2 regions of the Salicola sp. Rm-C-2C1-2 genome follow, and region 2 is predicted to be linked to the other one. Evidence: predicted binding sites of a transcription regulator. Region 2 holds the regulator's gene; the other holds the start of a gene.

Region 1 (11,735 bases), on a different contig from region 2:
TTCGCGTTGGATGAGCTTTTTCATCTCCCGAAGCGACTCGAAAGCCGAAAAATCGATGTAACGCCGGTAAATGAAAGGATGCAGAAGTTGCTGGAGATGGCGGGCATGCTCATTGGGACCGCTTACGACGCGCGCTTTGATCAGCGCATAGCGTTCCCACTCCCGCCCCTGGTTCTGATAATAGGTCTCCAGAGCGCCAAAGCTCATGGCCAGAGGCCCGCTCTGGCCATTCGGCCGCAGCCGCATATCAACGCGGAAGACGAAACCGTCCGCGGTGGTCTGATCCAACGCACGGATCACTTTCTGACCCAAGCGGCCAAAAAAGACCTGATTGTCGATGCTGCGCCGGGCCCCTTCGGTTTCACCACTGGCAGGGAAGGCGAAGATCAGGTCAATATCTGAAGATAGGTTGAGCTCCCCCGCGCCCAGCTTGCCCATACCGATGACCAGCATAGGTTGGGCCGTATGCTCACCGGTTACCGGGTCAGTGCCCATGGGGGTACCCCACTCGCGGCAGGACTCGGCATAGAGCCAGGTAACCGCACCATCAATGCAGGCATCGCCTAGTTCGGTCATGGCCCCCATGGTTTCCTCGAGATCCGCCTGCCCCAACAGATCCCGCCAGACGATGCGGAACATCCAACGCCGCCTGAAAGTTCGCAGCGCCTTCTGGAGCTCTGCTTCGACCTGAATATGGGGTTGCTGGGCATCCCAGTCCTCGCGGATCTCACCCGGGCACCATGGCCGCTCCAGCTCATCTGTCTCAAAGGCCGGCTCCAGCACCTCAGCGTGGCGGCGCAACTGTTCGAAGAGGAAGTCACTGCGGGCAATGGCCTGGATAATACCGGCCCGGTAAGTTTCGAATCGGGCAAGGAGCGCAGGATCCTCTACATCCATGAGACTGCGCCAGCTTTCGGCGGCCTTCTCCTGAAGAGCGGCGGGCAGTGGTGCCAGCTCCTCATCCCGCAGCGGGTCCATCATGGCTGTTGCCTTAGTGTCAGTGTGCGTTTGTGTCCGGCGTCGTTAGACCAGCAATGCCAGTTGCAGCGCTGCCAGCCCGCGCATAGCTGTGAGCGACTCCCGGGGGGATAGGCCCTGCTGCGCTGCCGACTCCAGGCTGGCGGTAACTTCATCATAGGTCTTGCCGGCGCCAGCCGTCCTCGCCTGCTGCGCCAGTTGCCGGTGCACCGTCAGAAACGGCTCCCAGCCGGCGGGGGCATCCTGCAGCCACAGGCTGCATAGCGCATCCAGCCAGGCCTGCGGCGTAGCATCAGCATCAATCTGTCCGGACGGGCCAACACCCGCGAGGTGATAGCCCTGCTCGGCCTTGCTGATGTTGTTGAGCAGAGCCGGCACACTGGCGCTCAACGCTGTTGCAACCTTTGACAGCACCGCGGCATCACCATCCTTCAGCTCCAGCTCCAGCTCACAGAGCGGCTGTTCCCGTTCGCCGGCGCGGATGACGCCATTGTCGAGAGCGCATTCGATCCGCGCCCAGGCGCCCTGCTCTGTCCAGTCAAGCATCATCACGCGGCGCTGGAAATCCGTATCGAAAACCGGAGCAAGATGGGCCAGCGCCGGATGATCCGCCAAGGGCGTATCCGCCAGCAATGTCAGGTCGAGCGAGGCTTCCGGCCTGGGCCACTCCCACTCTTTACGGGCCAGCGCCGCCCCCTGCAGATGACCGCGGGTCTTGAGCGTCTGGATGTAACCACTGCCGGTGGCCCGCACACGCAGGGCCACCCGCTCGGCGTTCAGCGCGCCATCAAGCGTGTCGTAATAGCGGTTAAGGAGCGTCAGGGGCTCGCCCTGCTCCTCGGCGCCCCTGGTTTCCAGCCAGCCCCCCGCCCGGTCAAGGTTGGCCGGGGTCATGCTGAGTTTGAGCTCGGTCTCGCTCATGCTCAGAACCGGTAACGGGCGCCGACCATCAGATCGGATCTGTCCGGCGTCTGCTCATTCGAACTGGCTTTATAGCCTTCCACGTACACCGCCATGGACTCAGTAAGGTCGTGCAGGACCTGAGCTGTGTAGGCGTTGGTGGTTTCTGTTTCAGGCTCCAGCTCGTCGCGCTCCCGTTCCCAGGAAATGGAGAACCGGTTGGGGCCAATGCGGTAACTGGTCAGCAGTGCCGCCACACTGGCGATGTCCTTGCGGTGCTGGTACTGGGCGGTGAAGTGCCAGCGCTCGCCTTCGTAGGTCATCCGGCCGCCGTAGGTATTCTCGTTGTCCATCTCCTGAACAGTGTCACCCCCACCGTCATTGGAATCCATGCCCAGGGCCCACTCCCAGTTGCCCGGGGTATAGCTCAGCACGGCCTGGTAGGGGCGACTTTCCTTCTCCTCACCACTGCCGCTCCCGACTTCCGGATTTCCATCCTCGTTAAGCTGGACTGCGGCATGCATCCGGAAATCACCCCAGGATGGGGTGGTGTACTGAACCAGGCGGTCACGCCCAGTGGTGTAAGGGCCAAACAAATGGCGTTCTGCATTTTCACCTGTAGCGGGATAGATACCATCTTCGTGACGGTATTCGCCTTCGAAGAAGTTGGCGACATGATCGAGCTGCTGTTCGTAGACCGTGTCGTCCACACCACCCCAGATGCGCCCGAAGTCCCCCTCAAGCCCGATGTAGGCATACTCAACATGCTCATCGAACATGCGGTCACTGTCTTCATCCGCAGAGGGAATCGACGTCCATTCAGCGCGGAAGAAGCCTTCGGTGCCGGGCATGAGCTCGGTGCGGTTGCGCAGGCCGATCCAGGAGTTGCTGTCGCGGAAGGCGGTTTTACTACCTGCAGTGCCGCGATTACGGCTCACTGCTGTATTCTCGGTATCCCGGTGCTCCATCACCAGCCCAAGCTGGCCGTAGATCTCCGGCATCATGTCGAGCCGGTGCGTCAGCGCATCCACCTCGGCCAGAGTCAGCTCGCTGTCGCCACTCCGGTCCTGGTCCTGAGCCTGAACACCGCCAGCCGCAACAACGGCCAGCGCCAAAACAATTCCTTTCCGCTTCATGGAACCCCCTCGTGTTATCAGAGCCGGCAGAATACCACTGTGCCCCCAACGGCTAAAGAAACCCTGCCGCTATACACTCAGCAGAAACGTTACCGGCCCGTCATTGACCAGCTGTACCTGCATGTCTGCGCCGAAACGGCCCGTGGCCAGATGCCCGATTCCGGGCGGAGCCACCCCCACCTCCTGACGGGCTGCCTCAACAAAGGCGTTGAACCAGTGTTCGCCACGCTCGGGACGGGCTGCGGCCGAGAAGGAGGGGCGGCTGCCCTTGCTGGTATCCGCCGCCAGGGTGAACTGGGGCACCACCAGCAGGTCACTGCCGCAGTCACGCAGGCTGCGGTTCATACGTCCCTGTTCATCCGGGAACACACGGTACTCAAGCACTCGTTCCAGCATCCGTTTCTGTTCGGCCGCACCATCCGTTTTCTGAACCCCCAAAAACAGAAGCAGCCCGGCTCCGATTTCGCCCACGATATCGCCATCAATACTGACGCTGGCACTGCTAACGCGCTGTATAAGCCCTTTCAAACAACCTCTTCCTGTCCCGATAACAGAGGCACTCATGATGCCAGCCCCGAACCACCCGCAAAAGCGCCCCGCAATGACGCATACGGGAGGGCAGCTGCACCAAAACAGCCCCCACGCACGCTCCACACAGTGCCTCCAACCGCCTAATCACCGCCCGCATCTCTTTTTAATTGTTGATTTTAATGGTTTTTGTAAAAGCAGGCACAGCGGCTGCTCGCGTAAAAGCAAGTTGCACTGCAACGGACGTAATCAAAACAGCCAACGGAGGCTATTATCATGCAGACTCAACGTACCCGCCTTTTCAGCTGCATCGCTGCCGGACTCATGGGCACTGGCGCTGTACTCGCCACTGCGCCGGTAACGGCAGCCAGCCTTGACCCGAGCCTCAGCGCCAGTGCTGGCATCTCCAACATGTACCTTTTCCGGGGTTCCAACCTGAGCGACGGCAGCGCGCACGTTTCAGGAAGCCTCGATGTAGACAGCGGCATGGGCCTTTACACCGGGGTGTGGGCCGCTAGCGGCGATGACAGTCTCGGCCAGGAATATGACCTGTATGCAGGATACTCGACCGATGTGACCGACGACATCTCGATTGATATCGGTGCGATCAATTACATCTATCCGAAACAGAGCCGCACCGCCGAGCAAATTGTAAATGATGGCGGTAACGCGGAATTCGAAACCCAAAGAGTGAGTCAGGACGGTTTTGCTGATTTTTCAGAGGCATACGCCAGCATCAGTGCTTATGGCGCCACCCTTTCTTACTGGGATAACGTCGCAGGCGCTCCCGGCTATACCTACACGTCACTGAGCTACGGCTACGGACCGGTCAGCGCCACCATCGGCCAGAACAGCACTGATGATACGGACAACACTCATCTTGACCTCACTTTCCAGTTCAACGATGAGCTCTCTTTCACGGCCAGCACATGGGTTGATGTGGAAAACGACGCCGAAACCCGTCGCTCGACCCTTATCCAGGTCGCCTACTCCAAGTCGTTCGACTTTTGAGCACTCCCTCCTGAACAAGCCGCCCTCCCCTCAAGGGCGGCTTCCCTTCTGCTACTGCATCCCGAAATCCGGCCCGAAGCGATCACTCATCGCTTCGGTTGCCCGGATCAGGGCATCCACTATCGCGGGTTCCGAGGCCGCGTGCCCGGCATCACGGATGATGGAAAGATCCGCTTCCGGCCAGGCATCGTGCAGTGTGACCGCGTTTTCCAGTGGGCACACCATATCGTAGCGACCGTGAACCAGGCGGGCCGGTTTATCACGGATGGTATCCAGATTGTCCAGAATCCGGTTTTCCTCGATGAAACCGCCGTTCAGGAAGTAGTGACACTCGATGCGTGCCAGGGAAAGCGCCAGATGGGCGTGCCCGAAACGCTCCACCGCTGCCGGGTTCGGGTGCAGGGTGGCGCAGCGCCCCTCCCAGATAGCCCAGGTGCGCGCGGCCTGAAGGCGCTCGAGTTCATTGTCGCTGTGCAGAAGCCGATGGTAGGCAAGGATCGGATCACCCCGCTCGCTCTCCGAGATCAGTGCCGTGAAATCCTCCCAGTAATCCGGAAAGATCCGGCTGGCCCCGTCCTGCAGGAACCAGCGGATATCACGCTCACGGCAGAGAAAAATACCCCTGAGAATCAGCCCCAGAACCCGCTGCGGGTGTGACTGTGCGTACAACAGGCTGAGAGTGGAGCCCCATGAACCGCCGAACAGAAGCCAGCATTCAATACCGAAGAAGGCACGGATGCGCTCCATATCTTCCAGCAGGTGGACGGTGGTATTGCTCTCGACGGAAGCAAACGGAGTGGAACGACCGGAACCACGCTGGTCGAAGAGGATGATGCGGTAGCGCTCCGCATCGAAGAAACGGCGGGCAGTGCCGTCACTGCCCGCACCCGGACCACCATGAACCACCAGCACCGGGACCCCCTCAGGATGCCCGGACTCCTCCAGGTAGAGGCTGTGGCCGCCACCCACATCGAGGCGGTGGGTGGCATAGGGCGCTATTTCCGGATAAAGAGTCAACATGCCCCAAGTCTAGGCGCCCGGGGCTGACTCAGCCACCCTATTTCTTGCCGGCTCGCTTACGCTCCACCTCAGTCAGCTGCTTCTTGCGGATACGAAGATGATGCGGCGTGACTTCCACGAGTTCATCATCGTCAATGAACTCCAGAGCGTTCTCGAGGGTAATCTCCATGGGCGGTGTCAGCACCAGGTTTTCATCCGTACCGGCGGCACGAACGTTGGTCAGCTGTTTACCCTTCGCGGGGTTCACTGTGAGGTCATTTTCGCGGCTGTGAATCCCGATGACCATGCCTTCATAGACTTCGGCGCCCGGACCCACCATCAACCGGCCACGATCCTGATGCGTGAACAGTGAGTAGGCGGTAGTCGTACCTTTGACCATGGAGATGATGGCGCCATTGTGCCGCTGGTCAGCCATGCCGCCCTTAACTGGCCCCCAGTGATCGAACACATGGGTCAGCAGGCCGGAGCCCTGAGTAAGGGTCAGGAACTGGGAACGGAAACCAATCAAACCACGCGCCGGCATAATGAAATCAATGCGCACCCGGCCACGGCCATCCGGCACCATATTCTGCATTTCAGCCCGGCGGTTGCCCATCTCTTCCATCAATGAGCCCTGATGCTGCTCTTCAATGTCCACCACAACCTGCTCGTAGGGTTCCTCAGTGGTGCCGTTATTATCCCGCTGCACCACTTCAGGGCGGGATACGCCCAGTTCAAAGCCTTCACGGCGCATGTTTTCGATCAACACCGACAGGTGGAGCTCGCCACGCCCGGAGACCGTGAATTTCTCAGCCGCATCACCCTGCTCCACACGCAGGGCCACGTTGTGCAGCAGCTCCTGCTCCAGGCGTTCTTTGATCTGACGGCTGGTAACGTACTTGCCATCAAGCCCTGCGAAGGGCGAGTCATTCACCTGAAAGGTCATGCTCACCGTCGGTTCGTCAACAGTCAGCGGTGGCATGGCTTCAGGCGCTTCGCGGCTGCAGATCGTATCCGAGATACGCAGATTGTTGATGCCGGAAATACACACAATGTCGCCAGCGTTGGCTTCATCCACATTCACGCGGTTGAGGCCGAGGAAGCCTTTCACCTCCAGCAGCTTGGCGTTGCGCTTTTCGCCCTCGCGGTTGACAACAGCAACCTGCTGACCGGGCTTCATCTGGCCGCCCTTGATGCGGCCCACGCCCAGAACGCCCACATAGGGGTCGTAGTCCAGCGAGGAGACCTGCATCTGCAGCGACGCGTCCGGGTCCACACTGGGCGCCGGAACTTGATTAACGATCATCTGGAACAGCGATTCCATGTCGTCCTCGAGTGCATCGGGATCCTCACCGGCAATGCCGTTGAGCGCCGAGGCGTAGACAACCGGGAAATCCAGCTGATCCTCTGTGGCGCCGAGGGCGTCAAACAGATCGAAGACTTCGTTGATCACCCAGTCCGGGCGAGCGCCTTCGCGGTCGACCTTGTTGACCACAACAATGGGCTCAAGGCCCTGAGCGAAGGCCTTCTGGGTTACGAAGCGGGTCTGGGGCATGGGGCCATCCACGGCGTCGACCAGCAGAAGAACCGAGTCGACCATGGACATAACACGCTCCACTTCGCCGCCGAAGTCGGCGTGACCGGGCGTGTCGACGATGTTGATGCGGTATTCACCCCAGTTGATCGCGGTGTTCTTGGAGAGGATGGTAATGCCCCGTTCCTTCTCCTGATCATCGGAGTCCATGATGCGGTCGGTATCCGATGACTTGCGATCCAGGGTCCCGGATTGCTGCAGCAGCTGGTCGACCAGCGTGGTCTTGCCATGGTCGACGTGTGCAATGATGGCGATGTTGCGAGTGTTCTCAATCACGAAAAGGGCCTCTGAATCACTGGTATTTCGAACGAAGGGCGGTGAAAATAATCTAAGCCGATTGGGGTATTCCCCGCACTAAGGGCGCGGATTGTACAGCAAGTGACAGCTTTATTCCATGATGGGATGAGTGTCAGGCTGCGTGTCTCAGGTTAAGGTGCCCTTGATAAATCGCACCATATTGGTTCACGTCTACGAGGTTGCGCACTAAATAAGTGCGCAAGCGCAAACAAGAAGCGCACCATTATGAAGCCAACCCTCTGTTCTGCGGCCATTAAAGGGCATTTCCCCTAATTGGCAAACCTTTTGCTTAGAGGTAACCAGGCAACCAAAAAGGCCCCGCCACGGTGCACTGGGCCGGAGCCATGAGCATCCCGCTCTACTCAAACGAACCACAGATGGAGTTCTGACATGTCCAACAACACGATGAAGCTGATCCAGGAACACGATATCAAGTGGGTCGACCTGCGATTCACTGACAGTCGCGGCAAGGAAATGCACGTCACCATGCCCGCCAAAGAAGTTGACGACGACTTCTTCACGGACGGTGCCACCTTCGATGGCTCCTCCATCAATGGCTGGAAGGGCATCAACGAGTCCGACATGATCCTGATGCCGGACGACGAAGCAGTTAAAGTCGATCCGTTCGCTGAGGAGCCAACCCTCAACCTCACCTGCGATATTGTTGAGCCCGCTACCATGCAGGGCTATGAGCGGGATCCGCGGTCCGTTGCTCGCCGCACTGAGGACTACATGAAATCGCTCGGCATCGCGGATGCGGCGCTCTTCGGCCCTGAGCCCGAGTTCTTCGTGTTTGATTCCGCCAAGTGGAAAGTGGACATGGACTCCGCCATGTATGAAATCCACTCCGAGGAAGCAGCCTGGGTGTCAGGCGAAGATTTCGATCGCAACAACACCGGTCACCGGCCGGGCGTCAAAGGCGGCTATTTCCCGGTACCGCCGGTGGATTCGCTGCATGACCTGCGTGGTGCCATGTGTGCGGCTCTGGAGTCCATGGGCCTCAACATTGAAGTCCATCACCACGAAGTTGGAACCGCTGGCCAGTGCGAGATCGGGGTAGCCGCCAGCACGCTCACCCGCAAGGCGGACGAGGTTCAGATTCTCAAGTATGGCGTGCACAACGTAGCGCACGCGTTTGGCAAGACGGCAACCTTCATGCCGAAGCCGGTCGTCGGCGACAACGGCTCTGGCATGCATGTGAACATGTCTCTGGTCAAAGATGGCAAGAACATGTTTTCCGGCGACAGCTACGCGGGCCTGAGCGAGAGCGCTCTTTACTACATCGGCGGCATCATCAAGCACGCGAAAAGCATCAACGCCTTCACCAACGCCTCAACCAACTCCTACAAGCGTCTGGTTCCGGGCTTTGAAGCACCGGTGATGCTGGCATACTCGGCCCGCAACCGCTCCGCCTCTATCCGGATCCCGTACACCAACAACCCCAAGGCCCGCCGGGTTGAGGTGCGCTTCCCGGACCCGTCAGCCAACCCCTACCTGGCGTTCTCGGCGCTGGTAATGGCGGGCCTGGACGGCATCCAGAACAAAATCCACCCCGGCGAAGCTATGGACAAGGATCTCTATGACCTGCCGAAGGAGGAGGCACTGGAGATTCCCACCGTTGCAGAGACCTTCCAGGAGGCGCTGGACGCACTGGAAGCCGACCACGAATTCCTGACCCGTGGCAGTGTTTTCACCGAGGACATGATCCAGGGCTACATCGACCTCAAGCGCGAGGACGTGACCCGCTACAACATGACCACCCATCCGGTGGAATTCGACATGTACTACTCCGTGTAAACGCGGACTCAGTACCTGTATCAACCCGGCCCGGGGCAACCCGCGCCGGGTTTTTTGTTGCATTGGCGTACAGGTGCTTCAATAATCAACCCGAGACATCCGAAAGTCCCAATCCGGAGGCCCCGTGTTCCGATCAAAAACTCTTCCACAGGCCCTGGCGCTCACACTTGCCCTTTTCATGGGCACCACGGTGGCCGATGAGATCTACCGACACGTGGACGACAATGGCAATGTAACCTATTCGGATGAGCCCATGACCGATGACAGCCAAGCCATGGATCTGAATCCCCTGCCAGAGGTGAGTCTGCCCGATGCCTCTCAGCAAAAAGAGCGCGGCAGCCGCAATGAAACGGCCAGCGATAGCGGCAATGCAGCACCGCAGGCACAGGGCTATCAGTCCATCGAGATTACCCAACCAGAGCACGACAGCGCCTTCTGGCGCGGTGACGGACGGGTGGTGGTGCGCTTCCAATCCCAACCCGCACTACGCGCCGGCCACCGCTACGCGCTGGAAGTTGATGGCGAGCGCATCCAGAAGAGCCGCCGGAATACCTTTTCCCTGAAAAATGTGAACCGGGGGACCCACGAGCTCGTGGTTCACGTGGTCGATGGTAACGGTGAAACCGTCAACGCATCAGACGTAACGCGGTTCACCCTTCACCGCCCCTCTCAACAGAACTGACGCTTCTGTCGTTACGCTGAATACCCGGTCGCCCCTCAAAATATGCACTCTTTTAGTGCACACCCTCCCCAGGGCGCTTTATTATGGGTCAGGTTCAATGCACTGCCTCCACCGTCTCAGATCGCCAAATATAACCCACTGATCGTAAAGCGCGTTTTGAACCAAAGCGACAGAGAATACCTGGTTTAATTCTTGCAGCATTTGCCCCCAGGAGGGGACCTATGAGCGAAGCAACGCACCAGCGCATTCTGGACAACCTGGCCACAGCGGTGTTAGTGCTCGATCACGACAAGCACACGCGCTATCTCAACCCGGCTGCCGAGATGCTGCTCCAGACCAGTAGTGACCGCATCAAAGGTCTGCCTGTGACCAGCATCTTTGTAGAGCCGGATGCCGCTCTGCAAACACTCACGGAGACCGCTGCGACCGGCCACACCTTCACCAAGCGTGAAGCGGAACTGCTGCTGCCCAGCGGCCAACTCATCTGCGTGGACTACTCCATTTCCCCCTTCCCCGGGGACGACCCCCTGCTGCTGATGGAGATTCAGCAGCGGGACCGGCTGCAACGCATCACGCGCGAAGAAGAGCTGCTCACGCAGCAAGAAACCACGCGCACCCTGGCGCGGGGCATGGCCCACGAGATCAAGAACCCGTTAGGAGGTATACGGGGGGCGGCCCAGCTGTTGGAACGGGAACTGGACGATGCGGATCTACGTGATTTCACCCGGGTCATCATGGAGGAAGCAGATCGGCTGCGCAGTCTGGTGGACCGTATGCTGGGCCCTAATCGCGCCATCGAGACCGCGCCCACCAACATCCACGATGTGGTGGAGCACGTGCGCACCCTGCTTGAGGCCGAGGGCGGCAGCCAGGTCAATCTGTTACGGGACTACGACCCCAGCATCCCCGAATTCATGGGCGACCGCGAGCAGCTCATCCAGGCGATTCTGAACATCACCCGCAATGCCCTGGATGTGCTCTCAAAGCATCCGCCCAAGGATGCGGCCCCCACCATCACCATGCGCACCCGGGCGCTGCGCCAGTTCACCATTGGCCACAAACGCCACCGGCTGGTCTGCCGCGTCGACATCATCGACAACGGACCAGGCATTCCGCGCGAGCTTCAGCCGAACATTTTCTACCCCATGATCAGCGGCCGGCCCGACGGCACCGGCCTCGGGCTGGCCATTACCCAGAGCATCGTGGGGCAGCACCAGGGCCTGGTGGAATGCGAGAGCCAGCCCGGCTGCACCCGGTTTATCATCTTTCTGCCCCTGGAGGCCTCCGAATGAGTGCCACTGTCTGGATCATCGACGACGACCGCAGCATCCGCTGGGTGCTGGAGCGCGCGCTGAGCCGCGCAGGCATGGAAACGGTCAGCTTTGAAAGCGGCGAAGGCATTCTGGAACGGCTCGAACAGACGCACCCTGATGCCATCATCAGCGACATCCGCATGCCCGGCATCGACGGCATCACCCTGCTTCGCTCCATCAGTGAGCGATTCCCCATGGTGCCGGTCATCATCATGACGGCCCACTCGGACCTGGACAGCGCGGTCTCCTCCTACCAGACTGGCGCGTTTGAGTACCTTCCCAAACCCTTTGATGTGGACGAGGCGCTGTCACTCATCCAGCGCGCCATTGACCATGGCCGCGAACAGCGCTCAAGCGCCAAAGAGCGGGAAGCCGAAGCCGCGGGCGAAAACGCCGAAATCATTGGTGAAGCCCCAGCAATGCAGGAGGTGTTCCGCGCCATCGGCCGCCTCTCCCACTCCAATATCACGGTGCTCATCAACGGCGAAAGCGGCACCGGC
Region 2 (11,735 bases):
TTCGCGTACGTACTCGCGGAGTTTGTCCTCCTCGGACTGAGCGGCGGCTGCGGGCACTGCCAGCAGCGTCATAATGAACCCCAATAGCAGGTTGAAGGGGGTAAGAGATCGGATTCTGTTCACTGCTTCCTCCTGTATGCTGCAGTGGTGCGGCCACGCTGGTATCAACGTGGTCGGGCAATCCGTCGGCGGATCAGTGTCTCAATACTCATCGCCGACTGCGTATCCTCGATATAGTCATTATCCGAGAGCGTTTCCGGATGGCCACCGGGCGAAATCTCAATGTACTGCTCACCCAACAGCCCCGCGGTCATAATAATGGCGACGCTGTCCATTGCCAGGTTATCGAGACTCTCCTGAATGCGCATCTGTACCTTCGCGCGGTAGCTACGGGCATTCAGTTCCACGTCCACCACCTCGCCCACGGTCACCCCGGCGACCGCTACCCGCGCGCCCGGTACCAGTGTACCGGCATCCGCAAACTCGGCATAAAGGGTGTAGTGATCGCCGGCGTCCGCTTTTTCAACGTTGCCGGGCGGTGTCAGCCCTCCGGTAAGCAGTAGCAGCGCCAGCGTGGCCACACTGCCCAGAGCGAAAAACACCAGGCGCTGTAATTGCAATTGGGTCGCCTCTCCTCGTCGTCCCGATTCGGCCATACCCGACTGTACGAAGTAACGGCCAGCCGATACAGTACGACGCGAGTTTTCCGCCTACAACCCACGGAGCCTTACATCATGGTCACCGCCCTGCTTGCGGTACTGCTAGGCCTGACCCTGCTGATCTGGAGCGCCGACCAGTTCATCACTGGTGCCATCGACAGTGCCCGGCGCCTGGGCATGACCCCGATGCTGATCGGACTGACACTGGTGGCTTTTGGCACGTCAGCCCCGGAAGTACTGGTTTCAGTGGTCGCTGCCGTAACAGGTGCTGGCGACATTGCCGTGGGTAACGCCATCGGCTCTAACATTGCCAATCTCGGCCTGGTCCTGGGCGTTACAGCACTGCTGACACCGATCACTCTGGCACGCCCTACCCGGCGCATCGAACTCCCCCTGCTTGCTACTGTGACCGTTGGTACCTGGTTGCTGTTCCAGGATGACCACCTGAGCGCCCTGGACGGTCTGTTCATGCTGGCAATCCTGGCCGTAGCATTCACGGTACTGGTGCGTTACGGCCAGGCAGCTAACATGCTGACCGAGGAAATACCGGAGCCCCACGGGAATCGCGCCACCGGCGTACTGGTATTACAGATCATGGGAGGGCTTATCCTGCTGCTCGGAAGCTCGCGGCTGCTGGTCTGGGGCGCAGTGGAGCTCGCTCTGGCACTGGGAGTAAGCGAGCTTGTAGTAGGGCTAACAGTGGTCGCCCTCGGGACCAGCCTGCCGGAACTTGCCGCCAGCATTGCCAGTGCGCGCAAAGGGCGCCACGACATGGTTATGGGCAATCTCATTGGCTCCAATCTGTTCAATCTTCTGCTGGTACTTGCGGTTCCCGCGCTGGTGGCTGGCATACCGCTCAACGGCGACGCCATCACCCGCGACTACGGTGCCATGGTAGCAGTCACGCTGCTGCTCGCCGGCCTCGCCATCGTCTATCATCGCCAGGGGCGGCTGAAGCGGGTCGGAGGTGGTATACTTCTGGCATTCTATATTGGCTATGTGGCGCTGCTCGTCATGGGTGACGCACCGGTACCAGCAGCAACACTGTCAGCACTCTGAGGAGAACCATGGCGCCTTCGGACGCACTTACGGAATCGGCACGACGCACCATCACTCTCGAGCGTGACGCCATCGATGCACTCCTGCCCCGCATTGATGACCAGTTCAGCCGGGCCTGCGAACTGATCCTTCAGTGCACTGGCCGGGTGGTGGTTACCGGCATGGGTAAGTCCGGCCACATCGGTACCAAGATCGCCGCTACCCTGGCCAGCACCGGCACCCCTGCATTCTTCGTACACCCGGGGGAAGCCAGCCACGGCGATCTGGGCATGATCACCGGTGAAGACGTCGTAATCGCCATCTCCAATTCCGGCAGTACTGGCGAGTTGGTAACTATACTGCCACTGATCAAACGTAAGGGCGCCTCACTGATCAGCATGACCGGCAAGACCGACTCCCAGCTCGCCCGCCAGGCCCACGCCAACCTGAATATTGCGATAACACAGGAAGCGTGCCCGATGAACCTGGCCCCCACCTCATCCACCACGGTCACACTTGTGATGGGTGATGCGCTGGCAGTAGCTCTGCTCGAGGCGCGCGGTTTCGGGGCCGAGGATTTCGCCTTCTACCATCCGGGCGGCACACTTGGACGGCGCCTGTTGCTGAAGGTTTCGGATCTGATGCATACCGGCGATGCCCTGCCCCGCGTAACGCGGCAAACCCCCCTCGGCGAAGCACTGCTGGAGGTTTCCCGCAAGGGACTGGGCATGACTGCGGTGGTGGATGACAGTGAGCGGGTTATCGGTATCTTTACCGACGGTGACCTGCGCCGGACCCTGGACCAGGGCGTGGACATCCATGCCACACCCATCGGCGATGTCATGACCAGCCACTGCCGGACTGTAGGCGACAACATCCTGGCAGCCGAAGCCCTCAAGGTTATGGAGGACAGCAAGATCAACGGCCTGCTCGTGACCGGTGACAGCCAGCAATTGGTGGGCGCCCTGAATATGCACGACCTGCTTCGCGCGGGTGTGGTCTAGGAGATCCGGTTATGGCGACACCCCTGAGTGAGCGCGGTGCGGCGGTCCGGCTTCTGGCGATGGATGTGGATGGGGTTCTCACCGACGGCAGCCTCTACTTCGCCGCCAGCGGCGATGAACTCAAGGCGTTCAGCATCCTCGACGGCCAGGGCCTGCGCCTTCTCCAGAAGCAGGGCATCATTACCGCCTTCATTACGGGGCGCAGCTCACCACTGACGGAAAACCGCGCCCGCAATCTTGATATTGACTACCTGATTCAGGGGCGAACGGACAAACTGACCGCCCTGCGAGAGCTCGCCGAGCGCACATCGGTCCCGGTTGAGGCAATGGCCTATGTGGGCGATGACCTGCCGGATCTGGCTGCCATCGAAACAGCGGGCGTTGGGATCAGCGTCCCCAATGGCTGCACGGCGGTACGTGCGTCAGCGGATTGGTGCACCACCACACCGGGGGGCCTGGGAGCCATACGGGAGGTCTCTGAATGGCTGCTCGAGTGCCGTGGTGCTCTGGCGCAGCTGATCGATGGGTATCGTTCACCATGACAAACCTGATCCACCTGGTGCCATCCTGGATCCGCGACCGTTCCATTGCCTTATGGGGCATTGTCGGCGCTGTTCTGCTGGGTTTTGCTCTGCTGATCTTTCAGGAGGATGACCCGATCCGCGATACGACTGCCACGGATCTGCGAGGACCCGAAAAACCGGATGGTTTCGTGATCAACGCGACGTTCCGTTCTTTCGATACCAGAGGAAAGCTCAAATCCCGCATCCAGACGCGCCGCGCCGAGCAGTTCCAGGCAGAAAACCGGGTAACCATGGAACATCCCCGCGCCATGTTGATGGCCCGCAATGGTGGTGCCCCCTGGTACGTACGCGCCCGGGCCGGTCTGTATCAGCGCGATGCCGCCAAGCTGACGCTTAAGAGAGACGTCCGGGCCCGCCACAGCCGCACCAAAAGCGGCGATGTTCTCATCCTCAGTGAACGTATGACGCTGGATAACAACCAGCGGATTGTGCAGACTGACGCACCAGTGACGCTGATCGACCGCAACAGCCTGACTCATGCAGTGGGCATGACAGGCTGGATCGACGACCGTGCGGTCAGCCTAGAGAATGACGTCCGCAGCCGGTACTTCAACCGCTGATCCACAGGGGAGGCAGCCTGCTCATGAGCAGAACGGTACGCGCCCGGCAATACTGGCCATTAATCGCAGGCTTTCTCATGGTAGCCACGGCCCTGCCTGTGTACGCTTTCAATCTGGATTCCAACAATCCCATCAAAGTGGAATCCGACAATGCCCGACTGGACGACCAGAAGGGGACTGCCACCTACACTGGCAGTGTCCGGGTAACCCAGGGGAAAGCCGTTCTTACAGCAGAAAGGGTTGTGCTTCACCGGGGTGACGGCCAGAGCCTCAACCGCATGAAGGCGACTGGCGAGCCCGCCACCTATGAGCAGCCGGAAAGCCCGCAGGGCCCGGCCATCTACGCCGAAGGCGAGACCATTATCTACCGGGCCGCTGCAGAACGCATCACTTTCGAGCACAAAGCCCTGATCCGACAAAGGGGGGATACCTTCCAGGGTAACCGGATCGTATACGATGTAGCCGAGCGCGTGGTCACCGCCTCCAGCGCGTCGGATGATGACAGCGACCGCGTTGAAATGACCATCCAGCCCGGCCGCAACAGCGGCAACAACAACAGCAGCAGCGACTGAAGACACCATGGCGACATTGGAAGCCCTGAATCTGGCCAAGAGCTATCGCCGCCACCCGGTGGTGATGGACGTCTCCCTCAGCATCCAGAGCGGTCAGATCGCAGGACTGCTTGGACCCAATGGCGCCGGCAAGACCACCTGTTTCTACATGATCGTGGGCCTGGTCCCCCATGACCGGGGCCGTATCCGCATCCACGAGCGCGACATCACCCATCTGCCCATGCATGGGCGCGCACGCGCCGGCGTCGGCTATCTTCCGCAGGAAGCCTCGGTGTTCCGTCGGCTGACCGTGGCGGAAAACCTGATGGCGATCCTGCAGACCCGCAAGGAGCTTACGAAAGCGCAACGCGTGGAGCGCATGGAATCGCTGCTGCGGGATTTCCACATCAGCCACATCCGCAACAGCCTGGGCATGAGTCTGTCCGGTGGCGAGCGCCGACGCGCCGAGATTGCCCGGGCGCTGGCCGTGGAGCCGGCTTTCATCCTGCTCGATGAACCCTTCGCCGGTGTGGACCCGATCTCCGTCAGCGAGATCAAACAGATTGTACGCCAGGTGCGCGACCGCGGCATCGGCGTACTGATTACCGACCATAACGTGCGCGAGACGCTCGACATTTGCGAAACCGCCTATATCGTAAGCGAGGGTCACATTATCGCCTCGGGCACCGCCGAGGACATCCTCGCCAACCAACAGGTCAAGGAAGTCTATCTGGGCAACGAATTCCGCCTGTAATGCGTTCGCTCTGCAACCGTTGTCGCCCTGCCCGATTCGCCTGTACACTCGATTGAAAAGACGTAAGCAAAATCCCTGCCGGTCCTCCCGGGGACCGATGAGGCTTTGTTAATGCTGGACAATCGGGAACGGGAAAGCAGTCGATGGTCATGAAAGCGTCCCTGCAGCTGAAGATGGGCCAACAGCTCACCATGACGCCCCAGCTGCAGCAGGCAATACGGTTACTCCAGCTCTCCACACTCGATCTGCAGCAGGAAATCCAGCAGCAGCTGGAATCCAACCCCATGCTCGAAACTGCCGAGGAAGCCGAGACGGAGGCCGATGGCAGCGCTGAAGCCACCGACAACACCGACAGCAGTAACGGCGACAATGAAGAGGGCTCGGAGTCGCGCAACTCGGATGAGGCCGGCGATGCCAGCAGCGGCGAAGCCGAAAGCTGGGATAACGAAAACTGGCAGGACAACAGCGAAATCCCGGATAGCCTGCCCGTCGACACGGCCTGGGACGATGTCTATCAGACCGCACCCGCCACGCCAGCCGCCTCGCGCCCCGAGGATGAAGGCGGCGAAACCGACTTCGAAAGCCGCAACAGCCGCGGCGAAACCCTGCAGGATCACCTGCTCTGGCAACTCAACCTGACGCCCATGTCCGAGCGCGACCGGGTCATCGCCCATGCGCTTGTGGACGCCATTGACGACGCAGGTTATCTGACCCAGAGCCTGGAGGAGATCCACCAGGGGCTCAGTGCTTCTGATGACGACGACCCGCTGGAGATGGATGAGGTCGAAGCGGTCCTGCACCGGCTACAGCATTTCGACCCGCCCGGAGTGGCAGCAAAGGATCTGCGCGACTGTCTGCTGATCCAGCTCAATCAACTGCCAGCGGACACCCCCTGGCTCAAGCAGGCGCGCCTGGTGATCAGCCACTACATCCAGCTGCTCGGCAGCCGCGATTACCGCCAGCTCATGCGCCGCAGCCGGCTCAGCGAGGCCCAGCTCAAGGAAGTCCTGGGCCTGATCCAGAGCCTGACCCCCCGCCCGGGCGATGCCATTGGCGAGGACGAGACGGAATACGTGGTGCCGGATGTCATCGTTTCCCGCCAACAGGGGCGTTGGAAAATCGAACTTAACCCGGAGATTGCCCCGCGTCTACAGGTGAACAGCCTCTATGCCTCGCTCATCCGCCAGTCCGATAGCAGCAAGGACAACACCTACCTGCGTGATCAGCTTCAGGAGGCCAAGTGGTTCATCAAGAGTCTTCAGAGCCGTAATGAAACCCTGTTGAAAGTAGCCTCCCAGATCGTCGATCATCAGCAAAGGTTCTTTGAAGAAGGCGAGGAAGCGATGCAACCGCTGATCCTCTCCGAAATCGCCCAGGCTGTGGACATGCATGAGTCCACCATCTCCCGCGTGACGACCCAGAAATACATGCATACCCCCAGGGGCATTTACGAACTGAAGTATTTCTTTTCCAGCCATGTGAGCACGGACGAAGGCGGCGAATGCTCGTCCACCGCCATCCGCGCCATGATCCGCAAGCTCATTAACGAAGAGGAAAGCCGCAAACCACTGAGCGATAACCGCATAGCGACTATACTCAGTGACCAGGGCATTAATGTGGCACGCCGGACGGTAGCCAAATACCGCGAGGCGATGCACATACCGCCTTCGAACGAGCGCAAACGTCTCGTCTAGAGGGCATTACGCCTGTATGATGGCCACCTTCCGGTGGCCAGGGCCGAACCGGAAACAGGAGCGGATTATGCAACTCAACATCTCAGGTCACCACATCGAGCTGACAGAAGCCCTCAAGGACTATGTCCACAGCAAGATGGAAAAACTTGAACGGCATACAGACCAGATCAGCAACACACAGGTGACGCTGTCGGTGGTCAAACAACGACAGACCGCCGAGGCCACGCTCCACGTAACCGGTGGTGACATCAACGCCAAGGCCCAGCACGACGATATGTACGCGGCGATCGATCAGCTTGTGGACAAGCTCGACCGGCAAATTCTCAAACACAAGGAAAAGCAGGTGGAACGCCAGCACGGTGCCGCCACCCGCTGATCCCAAGCGGTGTCCATGGTCCATTCATCACTGTCCATTGAGTCCATCCTCGCCCCGGAACTGGCCCTCTGCGGCGTTCCGGGGACGAGCAAGAAACGCATCCTCGAGACCATTGCCGAAAGAGTGGCCCAGCACTATCCGGAGCTTGAAGAGAACCAGATTTTCAATAACCTGGTAGCACGGGAGCGTCTCGGCAGCACCGGTATCGGACAGGGCATTGCCATTCCGCATTGCCGGCTGGAAGACTGCAAGCGCGTGGTGGGCGCCCTAGTGACGCTGGATGCCCCCATCAACTTCGATGCTATCGACAGTGAGCCGGTGGACATCCTTTTTGTGCTGCTGGTGCCGCAGAACGCCACCAGCGAGCACCTGGAGCTGCTCAGCCAGCTGGCGGAGAAGTTCAATGACCGTAGCTTGTGCCGGCGCTTGCGCCAGTGTCAGGACTCGGGCGAGCTGTACGACCTGATTGTCGCCAGCGAAAAGGCATCCCAGTAACGGCGACCCATCCAGTCACCGGGAGATCGGCCTGTGAAAGTAACCATCGTGAGCGGGCGCTCAGGCTCCGGCAAAAGCACCGCCCTGCATGTTCTGGAGGATCTTGGCTATTACTGCATCGACAACCTGCCCATCGGGCTGCTTCAGCCGCTAACGCGCAAGGCGCTTGAATCCGGCGAGCAGCAGCGCGACATCGCGGTCAGCATTGACGCGCGTAACCTCTCCGCAGATATTGCTGATTTCGAAAATCTCTACTGTCAGCTCCAGCACCCGGAACTGAGGGTTGAGATCATCTACCTGGATGCGGCGGACAGCATCCTGCTGAAGCGCTTCCATCAAACGCGGCGTAAACATCCCCTGAGCACCTCAGCCCGCTCCCTTTCCGAGGCCATACAGGATGAAAAAGCCCTGCTGGAGCCAATTGCTCGGCTGGCCGACCTGCATATCGACACCACTGAGCGCTCCATGTACGAGCTGCGCGACATGGTTCGTGAGCGCGTCGTTGGCCGTGATGAACAGCAGATGGCGCTGCTCATTCAATCCTTCGGGTACAAGCACGGAGTTCCCATCGACTCGGACTTTGTCTTCGATGTGCGCTGCCTGCCCAACCCCTTCTGGGACGAGTCCCTGCGCGGCTACACGGGACTGGACGCGCCTATCCGCGACTACCTGACAGGCCAGCCCGGCACCACCGCCCTGCTCGATGATATCAAGGGTTTCCTGGACCGCTGGCTGCCGGAGTTCCACACAGTCAATCGTTCCTACATGACCGTCTCGCTGGGCTGCACCGGTGGCCAGCACCGCTCGGTCTATGTGGCCGAGGAACTGGCCTGTCACCTGGGAGCCGCTTTCAGCACGATTCAGGTCCGCCACACCGAGCTCCCCTACGTGCAAACAGAGACCTGAGCGCCCATGATCCGAGAGTCGATCACCATTATCAACAAACTTGGCCTGCATGCCCGTGCCGCCGCCAAACTTGTGGGGTGTGCCGAACAGTTCGATAGCAGCATTCAGCTCGGGCGCGATGGTCAGCAAGTCAACGGCAAGAGCATCATGTCCGTGATGATGCTGGCAGCCAGCTGTGGCACTGATGTTGAGCTGATCATTGACGGCCAGGATGAAGCAAGTGCCCGGGATGCCCTGGTGGAACTGATCAACAACCGGTTTGATGAGGAAGAATGAGCGACGCTGACACCCCGGGAGAGCCACAGGATGAGCTCCCCACCAAAAGCCAGGCGAAACGGGAAATGCAGGAGTTGCGGGACCTCGCCTCGGCGCTGTCCGGCCTGCCGGAAGAACGCATCCACCAGCTTCCTGCCTCCCCCGCTTTCATTGAGCAACTGCTGGTCATACGGACTCTTGCGGATGGCGAACCGCAGCGGCGTCAGATCCATTACCTGGGGCGCCAGATCCTTGAAGAGGACGAACAGGCGCTGCGCCGAGCCGTTGCCGGGCAGACCGCAGGCACAACGGAACACACCCGGCGTCTGCATATGGCCGAACGCTGGCGCGAGCGCCTGATCCACGAAGGCAAACCAGCACTGACCGAATTCATGGGCCGTTACCCGCAGAGCGATGGCCAGCATCTGCGTCAGCTCATCCGCAATGCCGCGAACCAATCAGGTAATGGCGACCGCAACAGCCCACGGCGGCGCCTCTTCCGCTACCTGCGCGAGCGTATTGATGAAGGGGAACAAGTGTAGGAAATCGCCTACATCGAGGATCAGCGATTTCCTATTTCCTACAGAACCCGACTGATTAGAATGATGATCTGCAGGGACGCACCGCGGTGCAGGAAGCACTAAGCCACAGGGATGGACAGTGCCCAGGGAGTTGGGCAAGGCCGGGACAGATCGGGCGACAGGGAGGTCGTCCGTCTGGACCACCTCTTACCCTCGCTATCTTCCTCCTCCGGACTGTTCCCTGCATTAGCCAATCACTAACAGACAGGAACTCGTCACCATGAAAGGAACCATTTCAGACGCTTGCCGCTTACTGACGTTCGCGCTGGTACTGGCAGCCATGCCGGCCATGGCCCAGGACGCCACGAAAGAGGCAGAGACCGTCAACATCAACACCGCCAACGCGGACACTCTTGCGGAGGCTCTCCACGGCGTGGGGCCTGCCAAAGCGAAGGCTATTATTACCTGGCGCAAGAAACAGGGAGAATTCACTACCCCGGAGCACCTTGAGGAAGTGGACGGCATCGGGCCAGCCACCATTCGTGACAACCGGGAAAAAATCAGCCTCAACTAAAGGCGGCGATGCTCCCACACCGGGATGGCGCTACGGGTGCCGGCCAGCTGATCGCGGTCCAGAACCGCACTGACCACACCGGGCCCATCCTGCGAGCGCTCGGCGACCACACGGCCCCAAGGATCAACGATCATGGAATGGCCCCAGGTCTGTCGGCGCTCGTCATGCTGGCCGCCTTGGTTGGGCGCACAGACCCATACCTGATCCTCAATCGCACGTGCCCGCAGAAGGGGCTCCCAGTGGGCCTCCCCGGTCCGGTGAGTAAAGGCTGAGGGTACCACGACCCATTCCGCACCCGCTTCGCGCAGCTGGCGATAAAGCTCCGGGAAGCGCAGATCGTAGCAGATGCTGAGACCAAGCCGACCCGCCGGGGTATCCACGGTCACCACTTCGTTACCGGGCTCGAACAGGTCCGATTCCTGATAACGCCCCTGTGAATCCCCCACCAGGGCATCAAACAGATGGATCTTGTCATAGCGGGCCACCCGTTCGCCCTGATCGTTCCAGACCATGCAGGCCGCCCGTACGCGGCCATCAGGCACCGTGCTGCCATCCGGACGGGTTCCCATGGGCAGCGAGCCAGCCACGACCCAGAGCCCGAGGCGCGCAGCCTCGCGGCCGACAAAAGACTGGATGGAGCCTTCCTCACCATGTGCCTCAGCCTGTCCAAGTTCAGCAAGTCGACGGTTCTGGAAGGCAGCAAAATTTTCCGGAAGAACCGCCACGCGCGCCCCATCCGAGGCGGCCGCTTCCAACAGCTCGCGAGCACGAACAAGGTTCTGCTCCACCTCAAAGCCACTGACCATCTGAATGGCTGCTACCGAAACGGATGCCGTCATCGCCTGATCTCCTCTGCGGGCCTTGCGGGGGCTTCCACGCCCACCTCAGGCCGTTCATAGCTTTCCAGGTCCGACTCCGTGTCAAACAGATTGCGAAGTTCGATCTCCGGGTCGCTCCAGGTGCCCTCCAGCGTGTAGGTGGCACTGGTCACCCGGCTCAGGATACCGCCAAAAACCTTGTCGATCACGAAAAGGGCACCGCCGATGGGGGGCGCATACCCGAAAAGCACCGCCGCCAGTGGCAGGTTCTGGGTGACCGGCAGTACCACGACGAGACGCATATCAAGCCCCTCGCTGATCAGATCCGCCTCACCGCTCATCCGGAAGCCACCAGAAGCAGCCTGGATCGATATGGCCGGATCGAAGATCAACCGGCCCTTGTGAATGAGCACCTCACCTTCGATGTGGTCAAACGCGATTCCGGATTCATACACATCCGAAAAATCCAGCTGCAGACGGCGCCACAGCGTATCAGTGTTCAAAAGGCTGAAGACCCGGAACACCCGCGCTCCTTCAATATCCTGGTCAATGATGCCATCTTCCAGCCGGAAATCCATGGCCGCACGCAGACCCGCAAGGCTGAAATCCGTGGGCCCGCCCGGCCAGGCCACATTGAGCGAGGCCTCGGTGCGCTCGCTGCTGATCGGCACCGTGGTCCGGCCAAGCAGCTTTTCCAGCCCCTTGAGATCAGTACCATCCAAAGTCCCGGAGAACTCGGTAACACCGTTTGCCGCCGTCGGCTGCCAGGTGAGGCTGCCATCCAGAGTCAGATCCCCAATGGTAAGAGCCAGCGGGTCAATGCGGATATCACCGCCCTCCGGAACCAGCACCAGCGACAGGTCAGAAACCTGACGCTCGCCGAATACCAGGCGACCGACACGAACACCGATCTCGGGCCAGTCACGCGCCCCACTCGCCAATTCAG

Evidence for each region. The regulator sigma-54, encoded in region 2, starts transcription at its own class of promoters, with help from an activator protein. The targets are predictions, from matches to a motif close to TGGCACNNNNNTTGCTNT.
Region 1: a site for sigma-54 is predicted at 7,718-7,735, ahead of glnA (type I glutamate--ammonia ligase). Genes of this name have one in related genera too.

What each region holds. Positions count from the first base shown of each region.
Region 1 covers NZ_JBEFNF010000005.1:63,092-74,826, reverse strand. Annotated here, with positions in the region: gene glnE (bifunctional [glutamate--ammonia ligase]-adenylyl-L-tyrosine phosphorylase/[glutamate--ammonia-ligase] adenylyltransferase) at 1-981, opposite strand, end outside; gene AAF659_RS10050 (CYTH domain-containing protein) at 1,024-1,899, opposite strand; gene AAF659_RS10045 (porin) at 1,902-3,014, opposite strand; gene dtd (D-aminoacyl-tRNA deacylase) at 3,084-3,542, opposite strand; gene AAF659_RS10035 (TorF family putative porin) at 3,819-4,553, shown strand; gene pip (prolyl aminopeptidase) at 4,605-5,573, opposite strand; gene typA (translational GTPase TypA) at 5,611-7,422, opposite strand; gene glnA (type I glutamate--ammonia ligase) at 7,834-9,240, shown strand; gene AAF659_RS10015 (DUF4124 domain-containing protein) at 9,365-9,922, shown strand; gene glnL (nitrogen regulation protein NR(II)) at 10,144-11,214, shown strand; gene glnG (nitrogen regulation protein NR(I)) at 11,211-11,735, shown strand, end outside.
Region 2 covers NZ_JBEFNF010000001.1:234,528-246,262, reverse strand. Annotated here, with positions in the region: gene AAF659_RS01115 (MlaC/ttg2D family ABC transporter substrate-binding protein) at 1-123, opposite strand, end outside; gene mlaD (outer membrane lipid asymmetry maintenance protein MlaD) at 165-620, opposite strand; gene AAF659_RS01105 (calcium/sodium antiporter) at 735-1,718, shown strand; gene AAF659_RS01100 (KpsF/GutQ family sugar-phosphate isomerase) at 1,727-2,701, shown strand; gene AAF659_RS01095 (KdsC family phosphatase) at 2,713-3,243, shown strand; gene lptC (LPS export ABC transporter periplasmic protein LptC) at 3,240-3,845, shown strand; gene lptA (lipopolysaccharide transport periplasmic protein LptA) at 3,869-4,417, shown strand; gene lptB (LPS export ABC transporter ATP-binding protein) at 4,425-5,150, shown strand; gene AAF659_RS01075 (RNA polymerase factor sigma-54) at 5,300-6,844, shown strand; gene hpf (ribosome hibernation-promoting factor, HPF/YfiA family) at 6,912-7,220, shown strand; gene ptsN (PTS IIA-like nitrogen regulatory protein PtsN) at 7,236-7,715, shown strand; gene rapZ (RNase adapter RapZ) at 7,749-8,621, shown strand; gene AAF659_RS01055 (HPr family phosphocarrier protein) at 8,628-8,897, shown strand; gene yjgA (ribosome biogenesis factor YjgA) at 8,894-9,418, shown strand; gene AAF659_RS01045 (ComEA family DNA-binding protein) at 9,678-9,971, shown strand; gene AAF659_RS01040 (carbon-nitrogen hydrolase family protein) at 9,968-10,810, opposite strand; gene AAF659_RS01035 (YhdP family protein) at 10,807-11,735, opposite strand, start outside.